One region of the Gemmatimonas groenlandica genome, then DNA from elsewhere that is predicted to be linked to it. Evidence: riboswitches for the same ligand, from Rfam matches in the RefSeq annotation. Region 1 holds a riboswitch; the other holds the start of a gene.

Evidence for each region. Region 1 has a riboswitch for cobalamin ahead of HKW67_RS21885 (ATP cone domain-containing protein). Riboswitches for the same ligand answer to the same signal wherever they lie in the genome.
Region 2: linked by a shared signal. The riboswitch ahead of HKW67_RS06855 (ABC transporter substrate-binding protein) and the one ahead of HKW67_RS21885 (ATP cone domain-containing protein) in region 1 are both predicted to bind cobalamin.

What each region holds. Positions count from the first base shown of each region.
Region 1 covers NZ_CP053085.1:5,083,886-5,099,529, reverse strand. The annotation lists gene HKW67_RS21915 (hypothetical protein) at 1-1,063, shown strand, start outside; gene HKW67_RS21910 (cupredoxin domain-containing protein) at 1,165-1,665, shown strand; gene HKW67_RS21905 (Mur ligase family protein) at 1,712-3,487, opposite strand; gene cphA (cyanophycin synthetase) at 3,493-6,357, opposite strand; gene HKW67_RS21895 (cyanophycinase) at 6,364-7,212, opposite strand; gene iadA (beta-aspartyl-peptidase) at 7,318-8,481, shown strand; cobalamin riboswitch at 8,622-8,825, shown strand; gene HKW67_RS21885 (ATP cone domain-containing protein) at 9,015-11,435, shown strand; gene HKW67_RS21880 (hypothetical protein) at 11,597-12,085, opposite strand; gene HKW67_RS21875 (M14 family metallopeptidase) at 12,288-15,086, shown strand; gene HKW67_RS21870 (TVP38/TMEM64 family protein) at 15,169-15,644, shown strand, end outside.
Region 2 covers NZ_CP053085.1:1,602,846-1,618,489, reverse strand. The annotation lists gene metK (methionine adenosyltransferase) at 1-959, shown strand, start outside; gene HKW67_RS06865 (bifunctional nuclease family protein) at 1,054-1,572, shown strand; gene HKW67_RS06860 (hypothetical protein) at 1,605-2,813, shown strand; cobalamin riboswitch at 2,821-3,028, shown strand; gene HKW67_RS06855 (ABC transporter substrate-binding protein) at 3,190-4,068, shown strand; gene HKW67_RS06850 (FecCD family ABC transporter permease) at 4,098-5,084, shown strand; gene HKW67_RS06845 (ABC transporter ATP-binding protein) at 5,081-5,923, shown strand; gene HKW67_RS06840 (TonB-dependent receptor plug domain-containing protein) at 5,920-8,052, shown strand; gene HKW67_RS06835 (hypothetical protein) at 8,049-9,209, shown strand; gene recO (DNA repair protein RecO) at 9,270-10,019, shown strand; gene HKW67_RS06825 (hypothetical protein) at 10,162-10,608, shown strand; gene clpB (ATP-dependent chaperone ClpB) at 10,805-13,468, shown strand; gene HKW67_RS06815 (nucleoside deaminase) at 13,525-13,956, shown strand; gene HKW67_RS06810 (hypothetical protein) at 14,330-15,586, shown strand.

The sequences.
Region 1 (15,644 bases):
GGAGCAGCTCGCGGGGCGGGTGTGGATGATCGTCATCGCGGTCGCGGCAACGCTGGTCGCGGCGGTGACGTCGCTGTGGTCGCACCGATCGGAGAACGACGCGTTGCCGGCAACGGCGCAGGCGGTCCCCAGGCAGGCGCCGCCGGCTGCCGTCGCCCTTGCCGACTCGACGACCAGCGCGGCGATGTCCAGTCGCGAATCGCGCATGGAAGCACTCTCTCCATGGCCGCGCGTAGCCTTTGCGCAGTCGCCTGGTGCCGCCGACCGCAACGCACCGTATCCCGGGCTCGCCGCCCTTGATGTGTCCCGCCTCAAGCCGGGACGCCGCACCTATCTGCGTAGTGTCGGCAACGCGCTACACGCGTTACTGCCCTTCACGACATACACAGTCGAGCTCGACTCGGCGGTGCTCGAGAAGCAGCGTACGTGGTGTCTGGTGACCGTGACACAAACATCCACAGGTCTCGCTGAGAACAGTGAGCGCAACGCGCAGTATGACACCGTCTGGCTGCGGCGAAACGACTTGCGACCCGTCCGGCGGTCACGCTACGCCGGCTTCATGCGCATGCGGCAGACGTTCACCGACAGCACGCTCGTAGAGACCGACTCGCTGATCGCACCGCGCGGAAAGCGACTGCGGAATGGCATGACGCTCATGCCGTTTCGAAACGGCGCGTTCAGAAAGCTCGACACGCACATCCCGTTCGTACCGACTGAGGAAACCATGCGACTCCTGCTGCGCGCCGCCCCGCTGCACGAGCGCTGGCGCGCCAGCGTTGGCGCGCTATCCGGTGACGATCGCAGCTTCGCCATGGGTGAATCAGAGTATCTGAATCTCCGCGTCGACGGCTCCCGTGACATCCAGACGCTGAGTGGTCGCTACGCCACGTGGCGGGTGATCCTCGAGACGGGCCGCAAACCGGACGTGTGGTACGTGAGCAAAGAGACCGGCGAAACGTTGCTCACCGAAGGGGCGTGGGGCGTGAGCTATCCGGTCTCCGAAACGCGACTCATGTACGGTTTCGAAGAGACGAATCGTCAGCCATCCGCCGGCAGCCGCTAGGAATACGGGCCGGACGTCATTGACGTCCGGCCCGTTGCGCTGCAGCATCAGGGATGCTCGCAATGTGATGCTCGAAGTATCCCAAGGCCCCGGAGGTCCTGATGCGTTTCGCTCAGTCGCTCTGCCCGCTCGCCGCCGTCCTGCTGTCGTTGTCGCCTGCACACGCCGCCCGCTCCCAAGCGGCCGCGCCCGCCAAACCCGCGGTAGCGGCAGCAGCCGCCAAGCCCGCACTCAACGCGAATCGCGTGACCTACGTGGCGGTGAGCGGCGTCGACTACAACTTCACGGCGCCCGATCAGGTGCCAGCCGGAGTCGTTGCCTTCAACCTCACGAACGCCGGCGCCGATCTGCACGCCCTTGCTCTGCTCGAGCTCCCGGCGAACCATACGCTGCGGGAGTTCCTCGATATGTACCACAGCAAAGGCATCATCCCGCCCTGGATGCCGACGCTGGGTCAGACCGGGCCGATCGCGCCCAATCAGGAAGCATTTCTGACCGTCCGCATGAAGCCGGGGCGGTACATCCTCGCCTGCATGATCCCGGCCCGCGATGGTCGCGCGCATACGGAGAAGGGCATGGTCAAGATGATCACCGTGAAATAGCACGGCCCGATACGCGGCCGCGATACGCTGCCCTATTCGCTGCCGGCTACGTCTCCGGCAGCGACTCGCCGGCTCGCCACCCGCTGGCTCGCAGCTGTTCGAGATACCCCGTGACCCGCCCGCGCTCGGCGTGGGTGGGCAGCACCAACACATCGCCGCCGCGTGCCCACGCGAGCAACTCGCACACCGCGTCGAATTCGCTGGGCGATATCGTCACACGATCGTTGGGCGCGCCGCAGCGTCGGAGCTCGTCGACCAGCAGCGCCGGCAACTCCCCCTCTGGACGCCCGCGCAGCAGCGACACCATCTCCTTCACGATCACGCGATCGAACGTCGCCACGCTCCACGCCGCGCGAGCGAGCGCACGCAGCTGCTCGTCGTCGCGATCACCGGCGTTGCCGAGCACCAGCCCGCGTCTCGTGGCCGCAACCGAGGCCGCGGTCGCGCAGAGTGCGCGGATGCCTTCGGGATTGTGTGCGTAGTCCACGAACACCGTGATGCCGCCGAAGGCGTAGCGCTCCAGACGTCCCGCGTTGTGATGCACGGCCGAGCCGAATCGGCGAAGGGTCACGTGCACCGCCGACAGTGGCACGCCGGCGCAACTGGCCGTGAGCGCAGCGGCGAGTGCGTTCTCCACGTTGTGGCGCGCCGCTCCATCGGCCGTGACGGGCATGTCGTTCACGCGCCCGGAATCGCCCCACACGCCCTCACGACAGAGCATGAGATGTCCGTCGTGCAGCACTGCGCCATCGCCATGCACATCGATGCCGTCAGCCACGAGCTCCGTGTCGGCATTCATGCTGAACCACACGATCGGCACGGCATGTACTGCCGAGAGTCGCTCGCCGAGGGCGACGAGCGAGGGATCATCGGCATTCAGCACCAGCCGCGCATGAGCCCCGAGCGCTCGCGTGACGATGGCCTTGACCTCGGCCAGATCCTCCAGCGTATGCACGCCGTACTCACCGAAGTGGTCGGCCGAGATGTTCGTGATCACCGCCACCTGGGCGGTCGTGGTGCCAAGCCCGCGGCGCAGCATGCCGCCACGTGCCGTCTCCAGCACGCCCGCCTGGACGGCGGCGTCGCGCATCACCAGTCGCGCACCACCGGGCCCCGTGTAATCACCCACGCCGAGCGTACGCTTCTCGACATCTGACTCCACGAACACACCATCGCTGCAGCTCCAACCGGTCGTCGCGCCAGCCGCGCGCCACATTGCGGCGACGAGTCGCGTGGTGGTGGTCTTGCCGTTGCTGCCCGTGACCATGATGAGCGGAACATCGCTCACGTCGTTCCACGCTACCGACGCTGACGGCGGCGCGTCGCCATGTGGCCATGTGCGCACGCCGCGTCCGCTGCCGACACTCACGGCTTCATCGTCGATACTGAAGGCAAGGCCTCGCGAGAGCGCTCCCGCGGCCAGCTCACGCACGTGCGGATGTCGCGCGCATTCTTCGGCGTACTGCACGCGCAGCGATGGCGCGGCGTCGGGCACTTCTCGCTGGTCGACATAGGCTTCCGACTCCACCCACGCCATTTCGGCCACGGCGGTAGCGGTCATCAGTCCGTCCATCGGCGCCGAGAGGTAGCAGGTCGCGTCGCCGATGCTGTGACGCGCCACGAACTCGGTGCGCTCCCAGCCGAGCGCTTGGGTGAGGCGACGCGCCGCGTACGGCCAATGATCGACCGCACGACGGGCTGCGTCATCGGCTACGACGACCGTGATCACGGCACCGGGCGTCGGACCGTAGCGATTCGGTCCCTGCAGCCGCCGACAGTCACTGATGCTCGGCGACGGATACTCCGGTTCGTCGCCCGACACGTCGGTCAATCGCTGGCCTCGGGCACGAGAATCACACCACGCTCGTCACGCATGAGCACGACGTCGTCGGTTACGCTGTTCCACTTGGCTGGCGGTTCAACGGTGGTCGCTGGCGCCGCGGTCGAACGTGCGGGCGCGGTATCGTCGGCCGGCGCCTCTTCCGACACGGCGGCGCGCGGGACCGCACGCGCGGCCCGGGGCGGTGGAATCACGAGCTGTTCGTCATCCGGCCGGAAGTTGGTGATCTGCTTCCAGCCGCGCGCGAGCACGTCGGCGAACACGAGCACGAGGTCGCCGGCCCGCGCCATGCGGAGCGCGCCTTCGATCGCTTCCTGCTCATCGATGATCATCGTGACCGCGTCCGCCGCGACGCCATGCGAGATCAGCGCGTCGCGCAACATGCGCGGCACCTCGTCGACACCGCGCCCGCGCGGCGAATCGTCGCGGCGCACGATGTAGTGATCGAAGTGTCCGGCCGCCGACACGGCGCCGATCGCCACAATGTCTTCGTCTCGCCGGTCACCGGGCGCCGACAACACGCAGATGCGCCGGCCCACCGGCTTCATGCGATTCACCAGGTCGCACAGCGCCGCGATGGCGTGCGCATTGTGGCCGTAGTCGAAGAGCACCTTGAACGGGTGTTCGTCGTACACGTTCAGTCGGCCCGGCGCCTGGAAGAACGTCGTGTCGAAGGTGCGCAGTCCGTGCCGGATATCCTCGAGACGTACGCCCATGGCAAACGCCATCGCCGCGGCGAACATGGCGTTCTGCACGTTGAAGGTGGCGCGCCCTTCGAGCGTGGCCGGAATGAGATGCGTCCAGAGCAACGGGATGTGCGCGCCACGATCGTAGATCGTGATCATCTGTCCGTTCACGCCCGCTTCGAGCGCGATCGCCCGGCCACCGGCGCGGATGTGCTCACGCACCAGATCATGGGCCGGGTCCATCGTCACGTAGCATACGTGCTTGGCCTTCGTGTACGCTGCCATCCGCAGCGTATTCGGATCGTCAGCATTCAGCACGGCGGTATCCGTCGCGATCTCCACCACCGTGCGCTTCACCTCGGCCAACTGCTCCAGCGTCTCGATACCCTTCTGTCCCAGGTGATCGGGCTGAATGTTAAGCACCGCACCGACGTCTACATGCCGCATGGCCATACCGGCGCGGAGTAGACCACCGCGGGCCGTTTCCAACACCGCCACCTGCACCGCCGGATCGCTGAGCACGATGCGCGCCGACGTCGGGCCGGTCATGTCGCCTTCGACAGTGCGCTGTCCATCGATGTAGACACCATCGGTGGTGGTGAGTCCGACGCGCTTGCCCGCCAGCTTGTGAATGTGCGCCAGCAGGCGCGACGTGGTCGTCTTGCCGTTGGTGCCCGTGATCGCCGCTATGGGAATCGTGCTCGGCGCGCGATCGGGAAACAGCATGTCGATGACCTTGCCCGCCACATCGCGCGGGCGGCCCTCACTCGGCGCCATGTGCATGCGGAAGCCGGGCGCGGCATTCACTTCGCACACGGCCCCACCGATGTCCTTGTACGACTCGGTAATGTCGGGCGTGAGGAAGTCCACGCCGCCGACGTCGAGTCCGATGGCCTGAATCGCGCGCACCGCCATTTCCGCGTTGTCGGGATGCACCACGTCGGTCATGTCGGTGGCGGTGCCGCCGGTCGACAAGTTCGCGGTGAGGCGCAGGTAGACGTCTTCACCCGCGGGCGGCACCGTACCGGCGCTGTACCCCAGCTTGGCGAGCAACCCCATTGCCTGCTCGTCGAGGTCGAGCTGCGTGAGCACCTTCTCGTGACCGATCCCGCGACGCGGATCACTGTTCACGATGGCAATCAGCTGTTCGATGCTGTGCACGCCGTCGCCGGTCACCTTTCCGGGCTCCCGTTTGCTGACGGCCACGAGCTCACCGTTGACCACGAGCATGCGGTGATCGTGTCCGGTGATGTAACTCTCCACGATGACGCTGCGCGAAATCTCCTGCGCGCGCTGGAAGCCGGCCACCACCTGTTCGGGCGTGGCCAAGGCAATCGATACCCCGCGTCCGTGATTGCCGTTGTACGGCTTCGTGACCACCGGATACCCGATGGTCTTGGCCGCACTGATCGCCTTTTCGGCCGTCTGCACGAGGCGCTGTTTCGGAACCGGCAGTCCGAGGTTGGCCAGAATGCGGTTCGTCTCTTCCTTGTCGCTGGCCAGTTCAACGGCGATGTGCGAGGTCTTGCCAGTGATCGTCGCCTGAATCCGCTGCTGATAGCAGCCGTAGCCCAGCTGAATGAGACTCTGCTCGTTCAGTCGGATCCACGGGATGTCTCGCGCCTCAGCGGCGTGCACGATACTCGCGGTGCTCGGTCCCAAGGCCCGTCGCTGCGCGTATCGAATGAAGGCGTCACGACGCGCCGCGAGGTCGAAGCTCGGATCGGTGCCGCGTGGACGCAGTGCTTCGGGCAGCAGATGATGCAACAGATCGAGCGCCACTTCGGCGGCTTCGTGTCCGACATCGGCCTGCTCGTACTCGAACACCACGTCGTACACACCAGGCTGCGCGGTCTCACGCGTCTTGCCGAAGGTGACTTTGACGCCGGCAATGTTCTGCAGCTCGATCGCCACGTGCTCGAGCACATGCCCCAGCCACGTGCCGTCGTCTTCTGTCATGCGACGTACGAATCCACCCGCCTCGCCGTACGAGCAGCCGTGCTCGTGCAAGCCCGGCAGCGCCGCTAGCAGCGCCTGAACGAACTCGTCACCGAGCCGCTTGGTGGGCCACTCTTCGAGCGCTCCAAGGTCGAGGACGAGCCGGATGACGGGAAAATGCGCGTAGTGGCTCGGCCCCACGTACGTGGAGCGTTCGAGAATCTTCATGATCTGCTATTCGGCCGTGACGAGAGAGTCGCCCAGCGCGGCATTGAGCGCGTCGTGCGGAGAGGTGGTCGACGCGGTGGCCACAGCCAGCCGGGTGCGGAGATTGAAGCTCGCACCGGCCGCCAGCAGATGCAGCGTGGCGCCAAGCAGTGTAATGGCTTCGCCGGGTTCGGCTTCGGCAATCGACGAGAACGACACGTTCGTCGGATCGATGATCGTGATCGAGCCAGTGCCCATCACGTCGATCGTATCATCCGGCCCGATGAACGCGGCCGTGTCTTCATCGACGCCAAGCCCGAAGGCGAACGGATTGTAGGCCAGTGCGGTGAGCAGACGCCCCAGTCGATCACGCTGACGGAAGTGCTGATCGATGATGACGCGATTGGTGAGCCCGAGCCCCGCGCACATCGTGACCATGCCGGCGCGGGGCGAACTGCCCTCAGCGCCGTACGCGATCATATGTTCGCTGAGATACGCGGCACCGGCGCTGGTGCCGGCAATGTGCATCCCCGCCGCATGCCGCTCGCGTAGCACATGCCCGACCGGGGTTCCCCCGAGCGTCGTGGAGAGCTTGAGCTGATTGCCGCCCGTGATGAAGACACCGGTCGCGCCGCCCAGCCACTCGAGCCAGTCACGGTCGTCGCAGTCACTGCGCCGCTCGAAGTTGAGCGCTTTGGCCTGGGTCACGCCGTGCCGTTGGAACACGCGCTCATAGAACGCGCCCATGTCCGGCTCGGACGATGCGGTCGGAATGATCGCAATGCGTGCCGCCGCGCCACCGCTCAACGCGACAAAGCGGTCGAGAATGGACGGGGCGAGCAGCTTGCCGCCAATCGGGATGATCCAACCGCGCATAGGTCCTGGATTTGCGTGGGCCGTACGGTGCGTCGCGTACATCGCCGTACGTGTCGAGCATGTTCAAAGCTAACGCTGGCCGTGGCCGCTGGGTAACGTTCCCGCATGCTGCTGCTACGCAATGCGACTGTTTTCGCTCCTGAATCGCGGGGGCAGATGGACCTGCTCATCGGCGGAGAGCAGATCCTGTGGATGGGCGCGTCGCTCGGTGCGCTCCCCCCGGTGCTTGGCGTGCCTGAGATCGACTTGGAGGGGCGCGTGGTCATTCCCGGGTTGGTGGACGGCCATGCACATCTCACCGGCGGCGGCGGTGAAGCCGGCCCGAACACGCGCGTGCCTGCCCCGCCGCTCTCGCAATACACGCACGCCGGTGTCACCACGGCCATCGGCGTACTCGGCACCGACGACGTCACGCGGAGCACCGCCGAGCTGGTGGTCACGGCTCGCGGGCTGGTGGCCGAGGGGCTGTCGGCGTGGTGTCACACGGGCGGGTATCACCTGCCGCCGGTGACGCTCACTGGAAGCGTGCGCGGTGACATCGTGCATCTCGATCGGGTGATCGGCGTGGGCGAGCTCGCGCTGAGTGATCATCGCTCGAGCCAACCCACACTCGACGATCTGTTGAAGGTGGCGGCCGAGGCGCACGTGGGCGGCATCATGACCGGCAAGGCGGGCGTGGTGCATCTTCACATGGGAGACGGCGTGCGCGGACTCGATCTGGTGCGACAGGCGCTCGACACCAGCGAGATCCCGGCGCGGGTGTTCAACCCGACCCATGTGAATCGGAAGCGGGCGCTCTTCGAGGAGGCGATCGCGCTGGCCCGCCGCGGCTGCGTGGTGGATATCACGTCGTTCGACGTGTCGCCGGAGGAAGATGCCTGGAACGCCGCCGACGCCCTCGAGCGCTTCTGGGACAGCGGCGCGCCGGGCAGCAACGTGACCGTCAGCAGCGACGGGGGCGGGTGTCTGCCCGTGTTCGATACCGATGGCCGGGTCGTGCAGATGGGCGTCGGTCACGCCGGCAGTCTGCTGGAAACGGTTCGGGAGCTCGTGGCCCGCGGACACGGTCTCGATCGGATTCTGCCGGCCTTCACCAGCAACGTGGCGGCGCTGCTCCGCCTGTCGGCGAAGGGCTCCCTCCGGGTCGGGGCCGACGCCGACCTGGTCGTGCTCGACGCCGGACATCGCGTGCGCGACGTGATGGCGCGCGGGGTGTGGCACATTCAGGGCGGAATGACCGAGCGACGCGGCACCTTCGAGACAGCGTAACGCCGCTGTCCTGCCGCGCCTCGAATCATGCGGAGAAAATGCGGCGGTTGGCGCCATGTGTCTGCAAACAAGTATTGACTTAATCGGTCTTTGGCTGGAACTTGGGCCTCCCGCTGTTGTTCGTGACAGCAGGCAACTGTTTCAAGACATAGGCATTTGGTCACCGATCCCGACGCTGGGGTCGGCGCTAAGAGGGAACCCGGTGCGATTCCGGGGCGGCCCCGCCGCTGTAAGGGAGGACGAAGGAGCAGCACGCCACTGCGCACTCAGGTTTGGGTGCGCGGGAAGGCCGCTCCGGAGGACGAGTCCCGAGCCAGAAGACCTACCAGATGCCGGAGTCCGCGCGCACCCTCGAGGGAGGGCACGCCGGGGATCGCTGCGTGCCCTTCACTTGAAGGGCGCCGGCTCCGCTGGGCTCCTTGCTGCGCATCGCAAGGAGCCTTTTTCGTCGCCCGGCGTGTCAGCCGGGGGGTGGGAAGCGCAGGTCCTCGGGGGTGTGCATTCAACCGCTGGTTCACCCGAAGGAGGCACACTTGGCCGTTTCCGTCGCCCCCCGCAGTTCCGAGTTCCGAGCCAGCTACGACGCCGTCGGTATCAAGGCGGTCACGCAGGTCGTCAAGCGCGACGGCCGTTCGGCCTCGTGGGACCCCGAGCGCATCACCCGTGCGATCGCGCTGGCGTTCTACGCGTCGCGTCACGACGATGCGCCGAACCCGCTCCACGACGACGCCGCGCATCGCTTCGGCCTCGGCTTTACCGACTTCGCTGACGTGTGCGCAATCACGCAGCTCGTGGTGAATACCGTCGAGCGTCGCGCGCAGGATCATGTCCCCACGGTCGAAGAGATCCAGGACATCGTCGAAATGATGATCGCCGCGCGCGGTCATTGGGATATCGCCAAGCGCTACGTGCTGTACCGTGCCGCCCGCGCCCAGCATCGTCTCAACGTGCACGGCGAGAACGGCTTGCAGGATTACATCTTTCTGTCGCGCTACTCGCGCTACCGGGAAGATCTGGGTCGCCGCGAGACGCCGGCCGAAGCGTTCACGCGCGTGATGGACATGCATCGCGACCACTTCGCCGATCGCGTCGATTCGCCGGTGGCGGGATTCGGTGGGCGCACGCTGCACTCGCTCATGGCGGAAACGGAGTCCGCGTTGCAGCGTCGCGCGATCCTGCCCTCCATGCGCTCGCTGCAGTTCGGCGGCCGCGCCATCGAAGCGAACAACGCGCGCATGTTCAATTGCGCGTTCACGCACATGGACCGGCTCGACGCGTTCAAGGAGTCCTTCTTCCTGCTCATGTCGGGCACGGGCGTCGGCTTCAGTGTCCAGAAGCAGCATGTGTCGCAGCTCCCCACGTTCCCGCTCCGCGCGGCGGAGAATGAACTGCCGGTGGTGCACTATATGGTGCCGGATACGCTTGAGGGCTGGGCGGACGCGCTCGACGCACTGGTCCGCTCGTACCTCGACGGCACGAAGGTCGAGTTCAATTACAGCGCCATCCGTTCTCGTGGGCAGTCGCTGCGGACCTCGGGTGGTCGCGCGCCAGGACACTTGCCGCTCAAGAAGGCGCTGCTGGCGGCCGAACGTATGCTCGATCAGGTGCCGGGCCGCGCGCTCCGTCCGATCGAAGTGTACGACATCATGATGCACGTGGCCGTCGCCGTGCTGTCCGGCGGTATCCGTCGCTCGGCCACCATCTGCCTCTTCTCGTCGGACGACGACGAAATGGCGTCGGCCAAGACGGGCAACTGGTTCGAGACCAACCCGCAGCGCGGCAAGTCGAACAACTCCGCGGTGCTCGTGCGCGAGTCGGTGCAGACGTCGGACTTCGCGAAGCTGTTCGAGTTCCAGAAGGAGTTCGGTGAGCCCGGCTTCTACTTTGTGGATGACGCCGAGTACGGCGCGAATCCGTGTGTGGAAATCGGCCTCGCCCCGTACATGATCGTGGACGAAGCGGCGCAGGCGAAGCTTGCCAAGTACGGCCGTCCGGATGTCGAGATCGGCTCGCGCGTGTCGGGCTGGCAGATGTGCAACCTCACCACGATCAACGCCGGCGCCTGCGACAGTGAAGAGTCGTTCCTGGCATGCTGCCGCGCGGCCTCGCTGCTGGGCACGTTGCAGGCGGCGTACACCGATATTCCTTACCTCGGTGCCGCCACGCGCGTGATCAACGAGCGCGAGTCGCTGTTGGGCGTGTCGATCTGCGGTATCCTCGACCGTCCGTCGCTGCTTCTCGATCCGTCGGTGCTGGAACGCGGCGCCAAGGAATGCCTCGACACCAACGCGGCGATCGCCGAACACCTCGGCATCGAACCGGCCGCGCGCATCACCTGCGTTAAGCCGGAAGGCACCGCCAGCCTCGTGCTGGGCGCGGGCTCGGGCATTCACCCGCACCACGCGCGTCATTACTTCCGTCGCGTGCAGGCCGCGCGCACGGAGCCGTTGTACCAGTGGTTCAAGCTGCACAATCCGCACATGACGGAAACGTCGGTGTGGGATCCCGAGACGACTGATGTGATCACGTTCCCGGTCAGTGCGGCCCCCGACGCGATCCTGCGCGAAGACGTCGGCGCCGTGCAGTTCCTGGAGTATGTGCGACTGGTGCAGGAACACTGGGTGCGCGCCGGCCGCCGTCACGAGCAGTACAACCCGGGGCTGCATCACAACGTGTCCAACACGGTCACCGTGAAGGACGACGAATGGGAAGCCGTGCAGCAGTTCATCTGGGACAACAAGGAATACTTCGCCGGCATTTCGCTGCTGCGCGAGACGGGCGACAAGATTTACGCACAGGCACCGCGCGAAGAAGTCACGACCGAGTCGGACATGATTCGCTGGAATTCGTTGTCGTATCGCGAGGTCGACTACACCATGCTGCTCGAAGGCGTGGACATGACGACGCTGGGTGATACGGTGGCGTGTGCGGGTGGGGCGTGCGAGATCATTTAAGGACAGTGTTGCTCGCCTGAGCAGACAAAACACCCTAGGAAGCAGGAAGGAGGGTGTCAGGAGGGAGGAAGCAGGTGAACCGCGCGTGGTTCCTGCCTCCTCTTCCCTGACACCCTCCTTCCTGGTTCCTAGGGTGTTTGCTTTTCGTTCAGCGAGCCAGCCTAGTGCTTCATCCCCGCCGCACATCCCTCGAGCACGTCGAAGCTGTCGTGCAGCCCCTTGAGGCCTGCCTTGAGTTCGGCGTCAGCGGCCTTGGCCGCGACCATGGCCGCCACCTTCTCCGTAGCCGTCGGAAGGTCCGCCTGTGCCTTCAGCAGCTCCGGCTTCTGGCACGCCATCGGCGACTTCGACGCGGCCACGAGCTTGGCCGACGCGACCATCTCGCTGGCCTTGGCGCGGATCGGCGCAAGATCATTCTTGTCCTTGGCCGGATGCCAGGTGGCCATCATCAGCATGTGGTAGGCGTCGAGCTCCTTCCAGCCTTCGGCCTTGGCTGCGCCGTGGTCCATCTTGCTATGGTCCATCTTGGAATGGTCCATCGCCGCGGCGGGCGGCTTGGCGGGCGGCTTTTCCTGGGCGGACAGCGGAGCGGCGAACAGGGCGGCGCTCGTCACCAGCAGCGCGGCCAAACGGGCCGGATTCATGGTCATGTCGGGGCGGGATAAGGGTCGAAACGAAGGACGATGGGACATCGGACTCCCTTGATACCACAAAGTTCGTCATTCGGACCATTTCCGACAATCATTTGCCCAACGCCCTCTGCCACCCCATCGTATGCCTGATGGCTCCCCTCACGGGAGAATCCGGCAGCCGGGTCCGGCTGTCCCAGTATCCTCGCCACCCGTCCCTCGCATGATCAGCCTGCGTCGTGCCACCCGGCTTTCCACCGCGATTCTGTTCGCGGCGGCCCTGCCGGCCACGCTCCCGGCTCAGCAGCGCCTCACGTCACCCAAGGAATTCTTCGGGCATGACATTGGCGCCGACTACGAGCTCCCCAACTACACCAAGCTGCACGCCTTCTTCGCCACCATCGCGAAGCAGAGCGATCGCGTGATTCTCGACACGATCGGTCTCACCGAGGAAGGGCGGCCGCAGATCATGGCGATCGTCTCCTCGCCGGCCAATCTGAAGAACCTGGCGCGCTACAAGGAGATCTCGAACCGACTGGCCATGGCCGACGGCCTCGATTCGGCGGCAGCATCCCAGCTGGCGAAGGAAGGCAAAGTGGTCTTCTGGATCGACGGCGGCCTGCACGCGACCGAAGTGCTCGGCGCCCAGCAGCTCATCGAATCGTTCTACCAGCTCGCCAGCCGTACCGACGACGAGACGATGCGGATCCTGAACGACTGCATCATTCTCATGACGCACGCGAATCCGGACGGCATGGAGCTGGTGGCCAACTGGTACATGCAGGAACCCGACAAGCTGCGCCGCAATTCGAACATTCCGCGCCTGTACGAGAAGTACGCCGGCCACGACAACAACCGTGACGCGTACATGAATGCGCTGGCCGAGACGCGCAACATGTCGCAGCAGATGTTCGTGGAGTGGAATCCGCAGATCATGTACAACCACCACCAGACCGGCCCGACGGGTACGATCATGGCGGCGCCGCCGTACCGTGATCCCGCCAACTACTGGTTTCACCCCGCCATGATCACGGGTCTCGATCTCGTGGGCGCGGCGTTGAACCATCGCTTCGTGCTCGAGCACAAGCCGGGACTCACCTTCCGCGCCGGCTCGAACTACAGCACCTGGTGGAACGGCGGCCTGCGTACCGTGGGCTACTTCCACAACCAGATCGGTATCCTCACCGAAACGATCGGCAACCCGACGCCGATTCGCGTGTCGCTGGTGCCCGACCGTCAGTTGCGGTCGGCCGGATTGCCGATGCCGGTCGCGCCGCAGGAATGGCACTTCCGCCAGTCGATCGACTACTCGGTCTCGGCGAACTACGCGTTCCTCGATCTTGCCTCGCGCTATCGCGAAACGTTCCTGTTCAATCGCTGGGTCATGGGCAACGACCAGATCAAGAACGGATCGAAGGACAACTGGACGATCTCGCCCAAGCGTGTCGACGCGATGATCGCGCAGATCACGAAGGACCGCGCCACGGCGAGCCCGGAAGCGAATCGCGCTGGCGGCCCGCGTGGCACTGGCACGGCGCCGAACATCGGCAGCGCGGTCACGAACGATCGCTACATGGCGGAACTCAAGAAGCCGGAAAATCGCGATCCTCGCGCGTACGTGTTGAGCAGCGCGCAGAACGATTTCCCGACGGCGACCAAGTTCATCAAGGCGCTGCAGTACTCGGGCATTCAGGTGCATCGCGCGACTGGTTCGTTCAGCGCCAACGGCAAGTCGTTCCCGGCCGGCTCGTGGGTCGTGATGACCAACCAGGCGTTCCGCTCGCACGTGCTCGACATGTTCGAGCCGCAGGATCACCCGAACGACTTCCGCTACCCGGGTGGCCCCCCGATCCCGCCGTACGACAACGCCGGCTGGACGCTCGCATTCCAGATGGGCATTCAGTTCGAGCGCGTGCTCGACGGTCTCACGGGCCCGTTCGAAAAGGTGAACGGCGTCACGACGATGCCGATGGGCGTAGTCGCGAAGGGCAAGGCTGGATACTTCATCCGTCCGGAAGTGAACGACGCGTCCACGGTCGCCAATCGTCTCGCGGCGGTGAAGGTGAAGGCGTCGCGCATTCCCACGGCATTCACCGACGGTGGCACGACGTGGCCCGCCGGTACGTGGTTCGTTCCCGCTGGCGGTGCGTCCGACAAGGTCGTGATGCAGGCCGCGAAGGATCTCGGCGTGAACTTCGCCGCAGCCAACAGCAAGCCGGGCTCGTCGCAGCCGGTGCAGCCGCTGCGTATTGCGCTCATCGATCGCTACGGCGGCAGCATGCCTAGTGGTTGGACGCGTTTGATCCTGGAGAAGTTCGAGTTCCCGTTCACCACGATTTATCCGCAGGATGTCGACGCGGGTAACCTCAAGGCCAAGTACGACGTAATCGTCGTAACCGACGGCATGTTCTCGGAGGCGGGCGCAGGCCGCGGCTTCGGCGGCTCGCCCGACACCACGCTGATTCCGGCAGAGTTCCGTCGGACGATCGGCCGCATCAGCCCCGAGAAGTCGGTGCCGGCGCTGAAGACGTTCGTCGAAGCGGGTGGTCGCATCGTCGCGATCGGTTCGTCGATCGGACTCGGCAAGGCGATGGGATTGCCCATCGACAACTACATGGCCGAAGCCAACGGCCGTCCGTACGCGGGCGAGAAGTACTACATCCCCGGCTCGCTGCTCGAGGTCGCCATCGACACGTCGGCTACCATCGCCACGGGCATGAATCCGCGCCCCAGCGTGATGTTCGACAACAGCCCCGTCATGAAGCTCGGCCCCGATGCGGCGGCGAAGGGTGTGCGCGTGCTGGCGACGTTCGACACCGACAAGCCGCTCACCAGCGGCTGGGCGTGGGGACAGGAACTGCTGAAGGGCGGCGTGGCGATGGCAGAAGCCAAGATGGGTCAGGGCACGATTTGGCTCTTCGGACCGGAAATCCTGTTCCGTTCGCAGCCGCACGGCACCTACAAGCTGTTCCTCAACGCGCTCGACGGCGGATTCCAGCGTCCCACGAAGCCGTTGCAGTAAGCTCGTCTTTGGTAGCGTGATGTAGCACAACGGCCCCGGCGTCTCGCCGGGGCCGTTGTGCTCTTACGGGGTATATTTCCGGATGCCCCTCGACCTCAAGAGCGCCGCGACCGGTCTGATGCGTGCCGCCGGAATCGCCGTGCCGCTGGTCGCCGGCATCGCGCTTGGACAACTCGCCACGCCCTACCTGCCCGGCTTTTCGGAGTGGGTGCAAACCCTCGGCGTCTGGGCGCCGCTGGCGTTCGTCGCGGCCTACATCGGCGTGGTGCTCTTCATGCTGCCGGCGTTTCTGCTCACGATGGCAGGTGGCGCCGTGTTCGGCGTCGTGAAGGGGAGCGCGCTGGTGCTGGCCGGTGCCACGATCGGCGGCACGCTGGCGTTCCTGCTGGGGCGCACGGTGCTTCGCGCCAGCGTGGCGCGGCGCGTGGCGACGCATCCCACGCTCTCGGCGATCGATCGCGTGATCGGCGATGACGGACTGCGCCTCATGTTCCTGCTGCGCTTGTCGCCGGCGATTCCGTTCGTGCTGTCAAACTATGCGCTTGGCGTGACGCGCGT
Region 2 (15,644 bases), 1.7 Mb from region 1:
AGACGATCGAAGGGATCGGCTACACCGACGCCACGTTCGGCTTCGACAACAAGACGTGCGCCGTCATGAGCACGATCGACGCGCAGTCGCCTGACATCTCGCAGGGCGTCGACACCGGCGGCGCCGGCGACCAGGGCATGATGTTCGGCTACGCGACCGACGAAACGGCGGAACTCATGCCGTTGCCGATCCAGTTGGCGCACGCCCTCACGCACCGCCTGTCGGCGCTACGCAAGGACGGGTCGCTGCCGTGGCTCCGCCCCGACGGCAAGGCGCAGGTCTCGGTGACTTACGAAGGCGATCGTCCCATCGCCGTCGACACGGTCGTGATCTCCACGCAGCACGACGAGAAAGTCTCGAACACCAAGCTCCGTCGCGCCATCCTCGACGACGTCATCATGGCGTCGATCCCCGAGGAGTATCTGCCGAAGCGCCTCAAGACCCACATCAATCCCACCGGCCGCTTCGTCATTGGCGGCCCGCAGGGCGATGCCGGTCTGACCGGACGCAAGATCATCGTCGACACGTACGGTGGCATGGGTCGTCACGGCGGCGGCGCCTTCAGTGGCAAGGATCCGTCCAAGGTCGATCGCTCGGCCTGCTACGCGGCGCGGTGGGTGGCCAAGAACATCGTGGCGGCGAAGCTCGCGTCGCGCTGTGAAGTGCAGGTGGCCTATGCGATCGGCGTCGTCCAGCCGGTGTCGGTGTACGTCCAGACGTTCGGAACGGGCGTCGTGTCCGACCGTGCGATCGAGGCCGCGGTGAACGACGTGTTCGACCTGACGCCGCGTGGCATCACGCGCGATTTGGATCTGCGCAAGCCGATCTATCAGGCAACCGCGGCGTACGGACATTTCGGTCGCCGTCCGGAAACCGTGGGTCGTGGCCGCACGGCCCGGACCACGTTCACGTGGGAACGCACCGACCGCGTCGCCGCGCTCAAGCGCGCTATTCGGTGATCCGCGAGGGCGCACCGCTCCGCACCACGAGTGCCGAGCGGTGTGCCCCGCGGACGGCGTGCCGTCCTCGCGTTCGCCTGCACGAGGAGCAACGATGATGGTTGAAGTCACGGTGGCCCGACTTGGGCTCGATAGCGCGACGAATTCCTACGTCGTCATTCTCCGCGAACGCGGTGGGAAGCGCGTCCTGCCCATCTGGATCGGCCAGCCCGAAGCGGAGTCGATCGTGATGCAGATGAATCAGGTGAAGCGCGAACGTCCGATCACCCACGACCTCTGCAAATCACTCATCATCGGACTCGGTGGTACACTGCGCCGCGTCTCCATCACCCGCGTACAAAAGAGCACCTACTACGCGGAGATGCAGATCGACGGACCGAACGGCGTGGTCGAGGTCGACGCTCGTCCGTCCGACAGTATCGCCATTGCCCTGCGACTCGACGCGCCGATCTTTGCGCCGTCCACGCTGCTCACCGCGATCGACGACGATCAGGACGACGACGGTGATGATTTCTCCTCCGTCGACGCCGCCGACAGCGAGCTGACGGCCGAACAGCTCAAGGCCTATCTCGAGAACCTCCGGCCGGAAGACTTCGGCAAGTTCTCGCCCTGACGTATACGCTCTCCCACCCGATTGTCCTCCGCGTGTCCCGACTTCCGTCGTTCTTCCGACTCTTCGCGCTGACGCTCGTCGCCGCGACCGCCATCGCCACCGCCACGACGCTGCACGCGCAATCGCGCTCCGTTGATGGCCGCGTGCGTCGTCCCGTGAGTGTCAACGCGGACTCGACCGGCATGGGACCCGCCGTCGGGACGTGGGTCACGCTGCATCGCGTCGGCAAGGATACCGCCGGACCAATCGACTCCATCCGCACGGATGCGCAGGGTCGCTACCGCTTTCGGTGGACGCCCTTCGGCACCGCCGACGGCGTGTATTTCGCGTCGACCACGTGGGGCGGTATCGCCTACTTCACGCCGCCGCTCCGGAACGTCGACGCCCGTGGTGATGACGCCGAGATCACCGTATTCGACACGACGTCTGTGCGATTTCAGCTCACGGTCAAAGGCCGCCATTTGATCGTCGGCAAAGCCGATACGACGCAGTTCCGCACCGTGATCGAAGTGTTCGAACTGTCCAACGACAGTCTGCGCACACTCGTCGCCACGGACACGACGTCGCCGATGCCCACGTGGAGCATTTCGATTCCCGCCTCCGCACTCGATGTGCGCGCCAACGAAGGCGAGATCTCACCCGATGCCTTTGTCGCGGGTCCCGGTCGCGTGTCGGTCTACGCGCCGATCGCGCCCGGTATCAAGCAGGTCGCGTTCTCATACAAAGTGCCGAACAGCAGCTTTCCGCTGTCGATGCGAGCCGAAGGTGGCGCTGTCGTCTTCGAAATCTTGCTCGAAGAGCCGCAGGGATTCGTCACCGGCAAAGGATTCGCCAACGTCGACCCCGTCACGCTCGAAGGGCGCAACTTCCGGCGCTTTCTGTCGCAGGATGTGCAGGCGAATGCGGATCTGATCATCGAGCTCCCCTCGTCGGGTGCACCGGGGCGCAATCTGTACATTGCGGGATTACTCGTCGCGATCGGTATGCTCATGATGGTCGTGCTGATGCGTTCGATGCAGCGACGCGCGGCGAGTCGTGTTGCCGTGGAGCCTACCTTGCGTCCACGTGAATCCGATGCGCCGATGCACGAACGGCTGGCGCAGGAGATCGCTGCGCTTGACGAAACGTACGCCCGCATCGCCGATCCGTCTGACACGGTGAAGAAGGCCTACGAGACGAGGCGGAGCGAACTGAAGGGCGCGCTCGGCGCGGCGCTTGCCGACATGGGGACTCGAAAGTAGGTTCCTGATGTCGCGCATTCGGCGCGGCGGACAACTGATTTCAGAGCGCAGGACACGGAAACCGGTTCAATGCCGGTGCGGCCCCGCCACTGTAACGGGATCTGCAACGCCACACGCGATGCAGCAGCGACACTCACGATGCCACTGACCTTTGGGTCGGGAAGGCGAGTGGAGCGACCCGGAGCCAGGAGACGACCCGCGCTCATTCTCGGACGAAGACCCTCGAGGGGGGGCTCGCGCCACGTGTCGTCGTTTCTAGCCATTCGACGTGCACGCGTGCTCGGGCGTCTTCTCGTGGGAGAGGACGCCTTTTTTGTATCCTCACCCACGATTGGTACGCCGTGCGCTGCAGGTCCTGTTGCCATTCCTGGGCGCAGTGGCTTGCTCGCGTGCGGATACCGGTGCGTCGGATACACGCGACACCGTTTCGGTCGTCGCCGTCGCGGACACCGATGATTTCGGTGCGCCGCTGCCGCGTGACGCGCGTTTCGCCGCACGCGTCGTGTCGCTCAATCCCGCCGCCACTGAAGCGATCTTCACGATCGGGGCTGACTCGCTGCTCGTGGGTCGCTCGCGCTGGGACGAGTATCCGAAAGAGGTCAGCCGCATCGCCGCACTCGGCGACGGCATTCGCCCGAACATCGAAGCGGTCCTCGCGGCGCGTCCCACGCTCGTTGTGCTGTACGCCACGGCCGAGAATCGTGCCGCCGCCGAGGCGTTGAGTCGCGCTGGTGTGCGTACGATCGCGCTGCGTGTCGATCACATTGCGCAGTTTCACCGGCTGATCGCGACCCTCGGACGCGCGCTCGGTGCCGACGCACGTGCGCGAATCGTCAGCGACTCGGTGCAGACCACACTCGATCGTGTGCGCGCCCTGACGGCGTCACGACCGCGACAACGCGTCGTCTGGCCCGCGTGGGAATCGCCGCTGCTCGTGATCGGCGGCGGCAGTTACATCGATGAGCTGTTGGTCATTGCTGGCGCCGAGAACGTGTTCCATGACATGGACGCACCGTCGCCGCCGGTGTCGATCGAGGAGATCGCGAAGCGCGATCCTGATGTCATCATCACCGGCGTCGCGCGAGGAGGAAAGCTCGCCGCCAATCCCTCGTGGCAAGCGATCCGTGCGGTGCGCGAGCGGCGCTTCATGGTGCAGGATCCGTCGGTCACTGGTCGGCCTTCCGTAGTGCTGGGCATGGCCGCCGTGCAACTCGCCCGGGCGCTCCATCCAGCGCTGCGCGACTCGCTCCGGTGAACGACATCTTCCGCCGTCAGGCAGCACATGTGCCGACTTCCCCGTGGCTAGCTTGGGGCATCGGTGCGCTCCTGCTGATCCTCGTGCTCGTGCTCGGGCTCTCCATCGGTGCCGTGCCGATCGCGACGCGCGACGTCGTCGATGCACTCCGCGGGATTGGTGACCCGTCCACGATCGCCATCGTGCGCGATCTGCGCGCGCCGCGCGTGTTGCTCGCGGCGCTGGTTGGCGCCGGTCTCGCCACTAGTGGGGGCGCGCTGCAGGGCACGCTGCGCAATCCGCTGGCGGAACCGTATCTGCTCGGCGTGTCCGGCGGTGCGGCCGTCGGTGCGGTCACCGCGATGGCGTTCGGTGTCGTGCAACCCGTACTCGTGACCGCGTGTGCGTTCGCCGGCGCCGCGATCGCCACGGTCGTCGTTACCGCCATCGCGCGCGTCGTCGGCGGAAGCGCCGATACGAAGCTGCTGCTGATGGCCGGTGTCGTGGTCGGCGCTTTTGCCAACGCGGCGATTCTCGTGGCGCTGGCTGATGCACCGCCGGAGCGATTGCGCGGTGCGCTCTTCTGGATGATGGGGTCGGCGGCCGATGCCACGTGGCCCGCCGTTGCTCGCTGCGCGGGCGCGCTCCTGCTGCTGGGGGGCGTACTCGTGTGGCGTGCGCGCGATCTCGATGTGTTGTCGTTGGGTGACGAACCCGCCGCCGCGCTCGGCGTCGACGTCGATCGCGTGTCGCGACAGCTGTTTCTCGTGGCCTCATGGCTCGCCGCCGCCACCGTCGCGGCGGCCGGATTGATCGGCTTCGTGGGGTTGGTCGTGCCGAATCTCGCACGCGCGTTGGGCGCGCGTCATCATCGATCGATGCTGCTCATGTCCGCGCTGTATGGTGCCGTGCTGTTGGTCGCTGCCGATCTGTTGGCGCGCACGCTTCGTGCTCCTGCCGACCTGCCGCTCGGCGCGGTCACGGCGCTGATCGGCGTCCCGTTCTTCTTGCTCCGCTTACGTCGGATGGCGGCATGAACGGCGCGATCGGCGGCAGCGAGCAGGGGGCGCCCCTCATGTTTGACCACGTCAGCGTTCGCTACGCCGGTCGCACGCAACGCGCCCTCGATGACGTCTCGGTGACGGCCGAGCCGGGAAAGATGACGGCCGTCGTCGGTCCGAATGGCAGCGGAAAGAGCACGCTCGTGCGCACGCTCCTGCGGCGCGTTCCCATGGACTCCGGCCGTGTAACGGTGGGCGGCGTCGATGTGGCGTCACTCGATGCCCGAGACATTGCACGCCGCGTAGCCATCGTGCCGCAACGCGAGGAACCGGTGCTGCCCCTGCGCGTCGAGGAGTTCGTCGCGCTCGGTCGCCACGCGCGCCGCAGCGCGTTCGGCGGCATGAGTGCCGACGATCACGCCGCGGTCGAGAGTGCTGTGACGCGTGCCGGTATCCGTGACGCCATCGGGCGTCGCACCGACACGCTCTCCGGCGGCGAGTGGCAACGCGTGCGCATCGCCCGCGCGCTGGCGCAGGCGGCGCCGGTACTTGTGCTCGACGAACCCACCACGTTCCTCGACATCGCGCACGAGATGGCGGTGTTCGAACTGCTCGACGAGCTGGCTCAGCTCGGGCAGACTGTCTTACTCGTGAGTCATCAGCTCAATCTCGTGGCACGGTTTGCGTCGCACATCGTGCTGCTGCATCGCGGCACCGTGGCGGCGGCGGGCGACGCGGCCACGGTCATGCGCGGTGAGATTCTCGAGCGCGTGTACGAGTGGCCGCTGGTCGTCACGCGCGATCCCGCCGTCGGCGCACCGGCGCTGCTCCCGTTGCGCGGCAGCGGTCGTCACCGTGAGCGTCCGTCGTCATGAATATCGTGGTGCTCCTGCTGGTGAGTGCAATCGCGCAGCCGAGTCCAGCCTCTCGTGACTCCGTCACCATCTGCGTGGACGATGCGCGCACACGCGTGCCGCTGGTGGGTGCCGAGATCACGTCGCTGAAAGCGGGGAGTCCATCGCGTCGACTATCCGACGCCTGCGCGCGGCTTTCCGTGACGCGCGCGGGGACGACTGCCGACAGCATGCTTGTGGTACGCTCCGGATATCTGCCGCACCGCGTGGCGGTGCCATTCGCGACGCGGCCCGCCGGCGACACTCTCCGGGTATCGCTGCTCGCGGTCGATGCCACGCGTGCGGAGCGTCTGGCCGCCGTCCAAGTCACCGCGACTCGCACCGCCGCAAGCACGCGCGATATAAGCACGGCGGGACGCACCACGGTCACCTTGCAGACCACCGACGCCCGCACCGCCGGCGCGTCCACGGTCAACGCCGTGCTCTCGCTCATGCCGTTCACCAACGTGCGGTCGGCGCGTGGCGAAACCGGCCTCTCGCTGCGAGGCGCGCGTCGAGAGCAGGTGGCAATCACGCTCGACGGAATGCCGCTCAACGATCCCGCGACCGGTATCGCCGATGTGTCCGATATTCCGCTGGCCGGCCTGCAGTCGGCGACGGTCGCCCTTGGTGCCGATCCGGTCGGCACCGGCGCCGGTGCTACCGGTGGCGTGTTGGCGCTCACGTCGTCGGCGCAGCGCGTGGCGTCGTTGCGCGTGGGCGCCTTCGGGCAGCAGACGGTTGAAGGCGCGTGGCACGCGTCGTCCGCTGGCGCACTCTGGCATGCCAGCGCCGCGTGGCGCACAGCGACCAACGATTTTGGATTTATCAATGACGCCGGCGTGCTGCCGCAGCGTGAGGCGCGCGTCAACAACGATGAACAACGCGCGACCCTGTCGCTTGGGGTGATTGGCAGCCGCGCGCAATTCTCTTTGCTCGGTTCCACCAGCGAGCGCGGCATGGTGGGTCCCGCCAACGTGCGCGCCTACGATGCCGACCGCTCACATACCGATCGGCTGCTGGCGCGTGCCCAAACCACTGCGCGCAGCACCACGCTGTCGTCTGGTATCCGCCGTATGCAGCTGCGCTACGTCGATCCCACTCGTCCTGCACTCAATTCACGCGCGGTGGCCTGGGCTGCCGATGCCGAGTGGCGCGGAGCGATACGCGACATCACGTGGCGCATGGGAGGCGGCGCTGATCGCCTCACGGCGACCGGTGGTATCACGCAACGACGCAGTCGAGGCTTCGGCAGCGTGCAGCGCGCATGGAGCGCGCTCGGCGACGCAGGATGGAGCGTGGATGTCGGGGCGCGTGCGGATCTCATCGAGGGCAATGGATTGTTGCCCACCGCCTCGATCGGCGCGGAACGCCGCATCGTGCGCATTGGCGAGCGGGCGCGGCTGATCGCGTTCGGACGCGCCGCCCAAGCTGTTCGTGTGCCAACGCTGTACGACCTCTACTTCTCGTCGCCGCAGCGTCTCTTCGTGCGGGCACTCTCGCCCGAGCGCGTCGATCTCGACGTCAGCAGCGGCTTGCGCGTGATCGCCGGTGGAGCGCGTCGCCACGCGAGCATCGAAGGCACACTCGTCGCGCGCAACACACGCGACGCCATCGTGTGGTTTCCCGGCAACTTCGGCTGGAGTCCCGCCAACGTCGGCGTGGAACGGCTCCGCGGCGTGGAGTCACGCGCGGAAGTGGCATCGGGTATCGCCTCGCTCTCGACGTGGGTCACTGCATACGATGCGATGCTCAGCACCAACGGTTTGCATATCCCCACCCCGTATGTCCCCCGTCTCGCCGGCGGGGCACAGCTGCAGCTTAATACCGCGGCGCAGCACGCCACGATCGTGTGGCGCGGCATGGGTGCCCGGCCATATACCGCCGGCCCACGCAACCCCGATTTCGAATTGGCAGCCGTGTCGCTCGTCGACATCACCGTCGCGCAGCAGCTGCGCGCGCTGCCCCACTGGCCGTGGCCCCGCTTCGACGCCTTGGTCGCGTTCTCGCTCGAGAACGCCGCCGATGCCTCGTGGCAGTCGGTCCGCGGTTTTCCGTCGCCCGGGCGCTCCTGGGCGATTTCGTTCACTCTGCAACACTCCCCACGATGATCCCGCAGGTCCGTTCTCGCTCGTCTATTCGCAGCCGCGCGTTCGCCGTCACCACGGCAGCACTGCTCTCGACCATCGCCGCCTGCGGCGATGATGGTATCAACAACAGCACGCCGCAGCCGCCGCGCGGTATCATCGTGCTCGACGGTTTCATTCAGCCCGGTCTCACGTTCCTCGGTGACACCGGCAGCGCCAGTACGAAGCTGACGCTCGCCCCGACCACCGAGTTCGATGCCGGTGGCTTCACGCTGCTGCGCGACACCGTACTCGCCGTGTCCAGTCGTGGCGCGGGTGACTTGTTGTACGTCACGGACGTGCGCACATCCACCACGCGTCGCATTCAGCTTCCCACGCGCAGCAACCCCTCGCGTGCGCGCCTGCTCAGCGGAACCGGCGGACAGACGCTCATCGGAGCGGCCCTGCGCGATTCCTCTAGCGTGGCGCTGCTCTCGTTCGCTGGCGCCGGCACGGTCACCAGCACGCGCATCAGCAATGTCGGCACGTGCCCGACCGATCTGTTTCAATTCGACAACGCCACCTGGATCGTCGACGCCAACGCCAACTGCAAAGTGAACTACGCGGTGCAGGGTGACGTTCGACTCATTCGCGTGCCAAACACCGGGACCACGCGTGACACGATCCTGTTGCCCGGTCTGCGCGGATCCGGTGCGTCGGCACTCGTCGACGGCGACGTGGCCTACATCAGCGCCGGTGGTGATGCCAGCTTCGCGTCCTTCCCCTACACGCTCATCTCCACCGGTGGCATCACCAAGGTTGATCTGCGCGGCAAGCGCGTGCTCACCGCCAAGAGGATGCCGGCCAACACGTACGGTGCCGGCGTCAAGCTCGGCCTCGACGGCTTCCTGTACGTCACGCTGTACCAGGATCTCGCCTCGTTCACCAACCGTATCATCAAGGTGCGCCCGGCCGATCTGAGCTTCGTCACCTCGGCGTCGGCCGACTGGTTGGTACTCACCGGAGCCACCGGAACCGCGGTCACCTGCGGCAGTGGACAGGCCGATGCCCTCGGCCGGCTGCACTGCATCCAGAACGGCACGGGATCCGTGACGTCGCTGCTCGTGTTCAGCCCGACCGGTACCGAGGTCCGTCGCGTGCCGGCGAATCAGGGCGGCGTGGACATGGCCATCCGTCCGTAGTTGCCGTCGGCGCCGTCTGCAGAGTAGGCGGGTCGTCTGCGGAGTCGCTAAGCTCCACACATGTCCCTGATCACCACCGACGCGATCGTGCTGCACGCCGTGCCGTACCTCGAGTCGTCGCGCATCCTGCGTCTGGCGACTCGTGAGGCTGGCGTGCTGTCGGTGGTCGCGCGCGGGGCCCGCTCATCGAAGAAACGGTTCGGCAGTGGCGTCGATCTCTTCGCGGAAGGGCAGGCGCAGATCCAGGTCAAACCAGGCCGCGACCTGCACGCCCTCAACGCCTTCGACGTCACCCGTTCGCGGGCCGGTCTGGCCACCGACCTCGGCCGGTTCACCGCCGCCAGCGCCCTCGTGGAGTGCGTCCTGCGGGTGGTGCACGACGAGGCGGCGCCTCGGGTCTATCAGGGGGTCGCGGCGGGGCTGGACGCTATCGCCGAGGCCTCAGAGGCCGATACCGTGGCCCTGACCCTCGGCATCTTTTGGCGGCTGGTGAGCGAGGTCGGCTTTATGCCGAGCATCGATCGGTGCGCCGAATGCCACGCCGAGATCCCCCCGGAGGCGGACGCCCGCTTCAGTCACGCCGCCGGCGGGGTTCTCTGCCCCTTGTGTGCCAAAATGGCGCCATCCGGTCGTCGGCTGCCCGCCTCCGCTCGCGAGGTCATTTCCGCCTGGATTCGGGGAGAGCAGCCCGCGGTCGAGCCTGCCGACTGTCGGGCGCATCAGCGGCTTCTGAGGGAGTTCGTCACTCAGCACCTCCCCGACAGCCGCGAGTTGCGCGCGTTCGGGGTATGGGAGCAGGGGCGCTGGTAACCCGTCCGACTGCCGGGGAATGTTGCTTGACGGCCCCGTGTACGCGTCCTAGCTTCAGGAAGACCTGATACTCAGGTCCGACTTCCACCTTTCACTTGGAGACTTCGACTCACAACCCTGATTCGTCAGTCGGAGAAGCAACATGAAACGTGTGTGGGGAGCACTGGGTCTGGTGCTCGCTCTCAGCGTGATCATGCCACGAGTCGCGGCCGCGCAGGATAGCAAGCAACGCCGCAATGGAGCGACGCTCGGACAGAACTATCCGAATCCGTTCAATCCTGAAACTCGCATCCCGTTCAGTGTGGGTGATTCACCCAACTGTACCGAGCCTGGCCGGCAGTACCGCGTCAGTTTGAAGGTCTACAACATGATCATGCAGGTTGTAGCGACGCCGGTGTTGCAGGGCGGAACCGGAGGGGTGGCCGGAGGTCAACCGCTGGAAAAAGTGTCTGTCCAATGCGGCGACTATGTCGCGTATTGGGATGGCAAGGTCCAAGCAACCGGGCGGGAGGCCGCTTCGGGCGTGTACCTGTATCGCCTAGAAGTGGATGGCGTGCCGCTGGTGAAAAAGATGATCGTGGTGAAGTAAGCTGGGAGTAAACGAGCACCACGAGACCCAAACGAAAACTCACGATGGCGCGCCGGGTGGACGGACCTGGCGCGCCGTCTTGTATTCATGATCCTCGATTCTCGCCAATGTAGGGGCTTCCCTCTCGAAACTCGCGGTAGTGGTCTGCAGTATTGGCAGCAGAAGCGCGGCACTGTGATTGCCTCTACAGAACCCCATGATCAATCCTGACCGTCTGACCGTGAAGAGCGCTGAGGCGCTCAACGAAGCCGTCGCGCTCGCGCGCAAGGCCGGCAATCCGCTCGTCTACGATCTGCACCTCCTGCTGGCGTTGCTGGCCCAGGACGAGGGCATCGTGGTCCCGGTGCTGCAGCGCGTCGGAGCCAACGTCGCCAGCGTGCGCGCTGCCGCTGAACAGGAAGCCGCGCGGTACGCCAAGCAGAGCGACGCGCAGCCGACCTTCAGTCGCGAACTCACGCAGGTCGTCGACGCCGCCGAGAAAGAAGCCAAAGCACTCGGCGACGAATACGTCTCCACCGAACACCTGCTGCTGGCGCTTTCTGACGCCAAGGGCACCGACAGCACGCGCGTGCTCACCACCGTCGGCGCGCATCGCAAAGCGCTGCTCGACGCGCTCAAGCTGGTGCGCGGGTCGCACAAGGTCACCGACCAATCCCCCGAGGGGCAGTACCAGGCGATCGAGAAGTTCACGCGTGATCTCACCGAAGCCGCGCGCAAGGGCAAGCTCGATCCTGTCATTGGGCGCGACGAAGAAATTCGTCGCGTCATTCAGGTGCTGTCGCGCCGCACGAAGAACAATCCCGTGCTCATAGGCGAGCCGGGCGTGGGCAAGACGGCCATCGCCGAAGGTCTCGCTCAGCGCATCATCAGCGGCGACGTACCCGAGGGGCTCCGCAACAAGAAGCTCGTGTCGCTCGACCTGGGTGCACTCATCGCCGGTGCCAAGTTCCGCGGCGAATTCGAGGAGCGTCTCAAGGCCGTGATGAAGGAGATCACGGCCGCCGAAGGGTTGTACGTGGTGTTCATCGACGAGCTGCACACGCTCGTTGGTGCCGGCAAGGCGGAAGGCAGCATGGACGCGGGCAACATGCTCAAGCCCATGCTCGCGCGCGGTGAGCTGCGCGTGGTCGGTGCCACCACGCTCGACGAGTATCGCTTACACGTCGAGAAGGACGCCGCGCTCGAACGTCGCTTCCAGCCGGTGTTTGTTGGTGAGCCCAGCGTGGAAAGCACGATCGCCATTCTGCGCGGACTCAAAGAGCGCTACGAAGCGCACCACGGTGTGCGCATTACCGACGGCGCGGTTGTGGCGGCGGCGACACTCTCCAATCGCTACATCGGCGATCGGTTCCTGCCGGACAAGGCGATCGACCTGATCGACGAGGCGTCGTCGCGGCTGCGCATCGAAATCGACTCGGTACCGCAGGAGATCGACGAAGTCGATCGGCGCATCGTGCAGCTGGAGATCGAGCGCCAGGCCCTGCGCAAGGAAACTGACGCGGCATCGGTCGAGCGTCGCGGCAGCCTTGAAGGCGAACTCGCCGATCTCAAAGAAAAAACCACCGGCATGCGCGCCCAGTGGCAGCAGGAGAAGGAAACCCTCGGCGCCGTCGGTCGCATCAAGCAGGAAATCGAGACGGCGAAGTTCGAAGCGGAGCAGGCCACGCGCGTCGGTGACCTCAACAAGGCCGCCGAGATCACGTACGGCAAAATTCCGCAGCTCGAGCGTGACATGAAGGTAGCCGAAGGAAAACTCGGCAGCCACAACGGACGCCCGCAGTTCCTCAAGGAAGAAGTCGGTGCCGATGACGTGGCCGACGTCGTGGCGCGGTGGACTGGCATCCCGGTCACGCGCATGCTCGAGAGCGAGCGCGAGCGGCTCACGAAACTCGAAGACGTGCTCGCCACGCGCGTGGTCGGACAGCGCGAAGCGGTGAAGGCCGTGTCGAACGCCGTGCGCCGTTCTCGCGCCGGCCTGCAGGATCCCAACCGGCCCATCGGCTCGTTCATCTTCCTCGGGCCCACTGGTGTGGGTAAAACGGAAACGGCGAAGGCACTCGCCGAATTCCTGTTTGACGACGAACACGCTATGGTGCGCATCGACATGTCCGAGTACATGGAGAAGCACGCTGTGGCGCGGCTCATCGGTGCGCCGCCGGGTTATGTGGGCTACGAAGAGGGCGGCCAGCTCACGGAAGCAGTGCGTCGCCGCCCGTACTCGGTGATTTTGTTCGACGAAATCGAGAAGGCGCATCCGGATGTGTTCAACATCCTGCTGCAGCTGCTCGACGACGGACGCCTCACCGATTCGCAGGGACGCACCGTCGACTTCCGCAACGCCGTCATCATCATGACGTCGAATGTCGGCAGTCAGATGATTCTCGAGCGCGGGCAAGCGGGCGATACAGCGTGGGCCACGGTGGAGCAGGATGTGCTCATGGCGTTGCGCGGTGTGTTCAAGCCCGAGTTCCTGAATCGCATCGACGACATTGTCGTCTTTCACCCGCTGGGTCGCGGCGAGATCGATCACATCGTCGACTTGCAGCTGGCGCATCTGCGCAAGCTGCTGGCCGATCGCAAACTCACCATCCGTCTCACCGACGCGGCGCGCACGTTGCTCGCCGACGAGGGATACGACCCGGTGTTCGGCGCGCGACCGCTCAAGCGTGCCGTTCAGCGCATGCTGCAGAATCCACTGGCGCTCGCCGTACTCGAGGGCACCTTCAAGGAGGGCGATGTGATCGTGGCCGATGTGCAAGCGGGCACCGACGCGTTGTCTTTCACGCACGGTGACGCCACCGATGCCGCAGCGCAGGCCGCGTTCTCGGCGCCGACGCCGCTCGCGGAGATGCTGGGTTGAGTCACGACGTCGGTGCCACCTCCGGGCCGCCATTGGCGCCCGAGGTGGATGCCGCGATGACACTCGCGCTGCACGAAGCGCGAGAGGCCGCGCTGGTCGGGGAAGTCCCGGTCGGCGCGGTCGTGCTGTGCGGTGTCGACGTCGTCGCGCTCGCGCAGAACCGCATGATGCGCGACGGTGATGCCACGTCGCATGCGGAGCTGCTGGCGTTGCGTGAGGCCGCCCGCACGCTCGGCGCCGCGCGACTCACCGAATGCACCCTGGTGGTCACGCTCGAGCCCTGCGCGATGTGCGCCGGGGCCATCGTATTGGCTCGTGTGGGGTCGCTGGTGTTCGGTGCCTGGGACGAGAAAGCCGGCATGTGCGGCTCGGTGGGGGATGTCGTGCGGCATCCCAAGCTCAACCATCGTCCGCAGGTCCGAGGTGGCGTGCAGGAGGCGGAATCGGGCGCGATATTGAAAGCATTCTTCGCCGCCCGACGCGGGTAGTCGCCGCGCTCCTTTTGCTCCGAGCCGCTGGCATCCGCGGCGCCCGTCGGCACCGTGGCGGCCGAAGCGGAGCTGGCGCGTCTGGTCGAGAACCCTTGAATCGGGTCGCCTCGCCGATTACTTATCCAGACTCTGCGGGATCCGGTTGGCGCTGGTATGGCGAGCCGGGATGAAGGGCACAGAACTGGCAGCAGATTTGTGAGATTCTTCCCGTTGGACAGGTGGCTGAGTGGTTGAAGGCACCGGTCTCGAAAACCGTTTCGTCCGTCGAGCAGATTCGCGCTAAGTGCTTATGTTTAAGCACTTAGCGTTTTTTGTTTTTCGTTAGTTCGCTCATTTGTCCCCATGTTGTCCCCATTGTGCGAGATTTTCGATGATCGATGATCGCATTCGTATTCGTGTTGGAATCGTTCGGGGAATCGATTTCGGGCGCATCGATGTACGTACCGGTGTCACAGATAGGGACGTTCTCGACCAGATCTATACGTTCGTATCGGAGCGCATAAAAGCTGAAGACGACGTGACGCTGAGGCAGATTCGTGACCATGGCAAGCAGGGTCTCGTTCGGGCCTTTAATGAGGCGATTACGGGGACAAAAAACTCACGTCCCCTCGGTAGTTCTGAGCCACTAGCAGACGCCCTCAAGCGTTGGATAGAGTCTCATCCAGTAGACCGCAACAGAAAGCCCCTAGCAGCAACCACGGTCGAGTCGTACAGGCAGGCCGTGGTCGCGCTCCTGAAACTGGCGGATAGTGGGGCCACCGTCTACGCGCTCCCCGACGTGCTAAATCGATATTTGATCGAATGCGAAAAGCGACAAATGAATCTGGTATTTCGTCGGGCTAGGACGATGTGTCGAAGCTTCGCCAGAAGCGCGGGCGATGAATGGCTCCTCAGCAAGCTACAGGCAGCACCGAATATGGATGCTGAGCGCAAGCGAGAGCGGCGGACACTCGACCCGAAAGAAGTGCAGGCGATCATGGCCAAAATGCGAGAGCAGGGTAACGGCCATTTTTCTCAACACGTGTGGAACTTGGCGTGCACTGCAATGCGACCGAAGGAATACGCCCAACTCGATATGCATACGCCCGTTGTTTACGAATGGCACGACGATGCAATCCGAGTCCTAAAAGGCAAGAACCCTCGCGCAAAACGGTTTATTCCACGTTTGGACGGCGTCGGGCCAGCTCCGAATGTCCTCTGTAAGCGTACCGCCAAAATGGGCCGAGTGACACCAGAAAAGGCAGGAACCCAGAAGTATTACTCCCTAAGCACAATTGCGAAGGCGTTCAAACTGGCGTGCGGTGAAGAGGACTACGAGATATACGACCTACGAGCATCGACTCAAAAGTGGTGGGAGTGGGCTGGCATATCCTCACGCGCAAGCATCCTATTCGCCGGTCACACACGGTCCACGTCAGTGAATTACAAGACGAACGGGCCGCATAAGCGAGACTGGCAACGGGACTTGGATGACGCGAACGAGAAGATGCGGGCTTGGTTCATCACCGAGGGAATCAATATTACCGATTGGGATGGTGAAGTAGCCCGACTGGAAGAGTCTATAGCAGCACTCACGAAGGACCTACAGCACGCCCGCAAAATGCTTTTACAGTCGGCAGCGCTTTGAAATCACGGAGGGTATAAACGCAGTCGTTCTGCGTTTGATTGCCCGTTCGTAGAGTTCA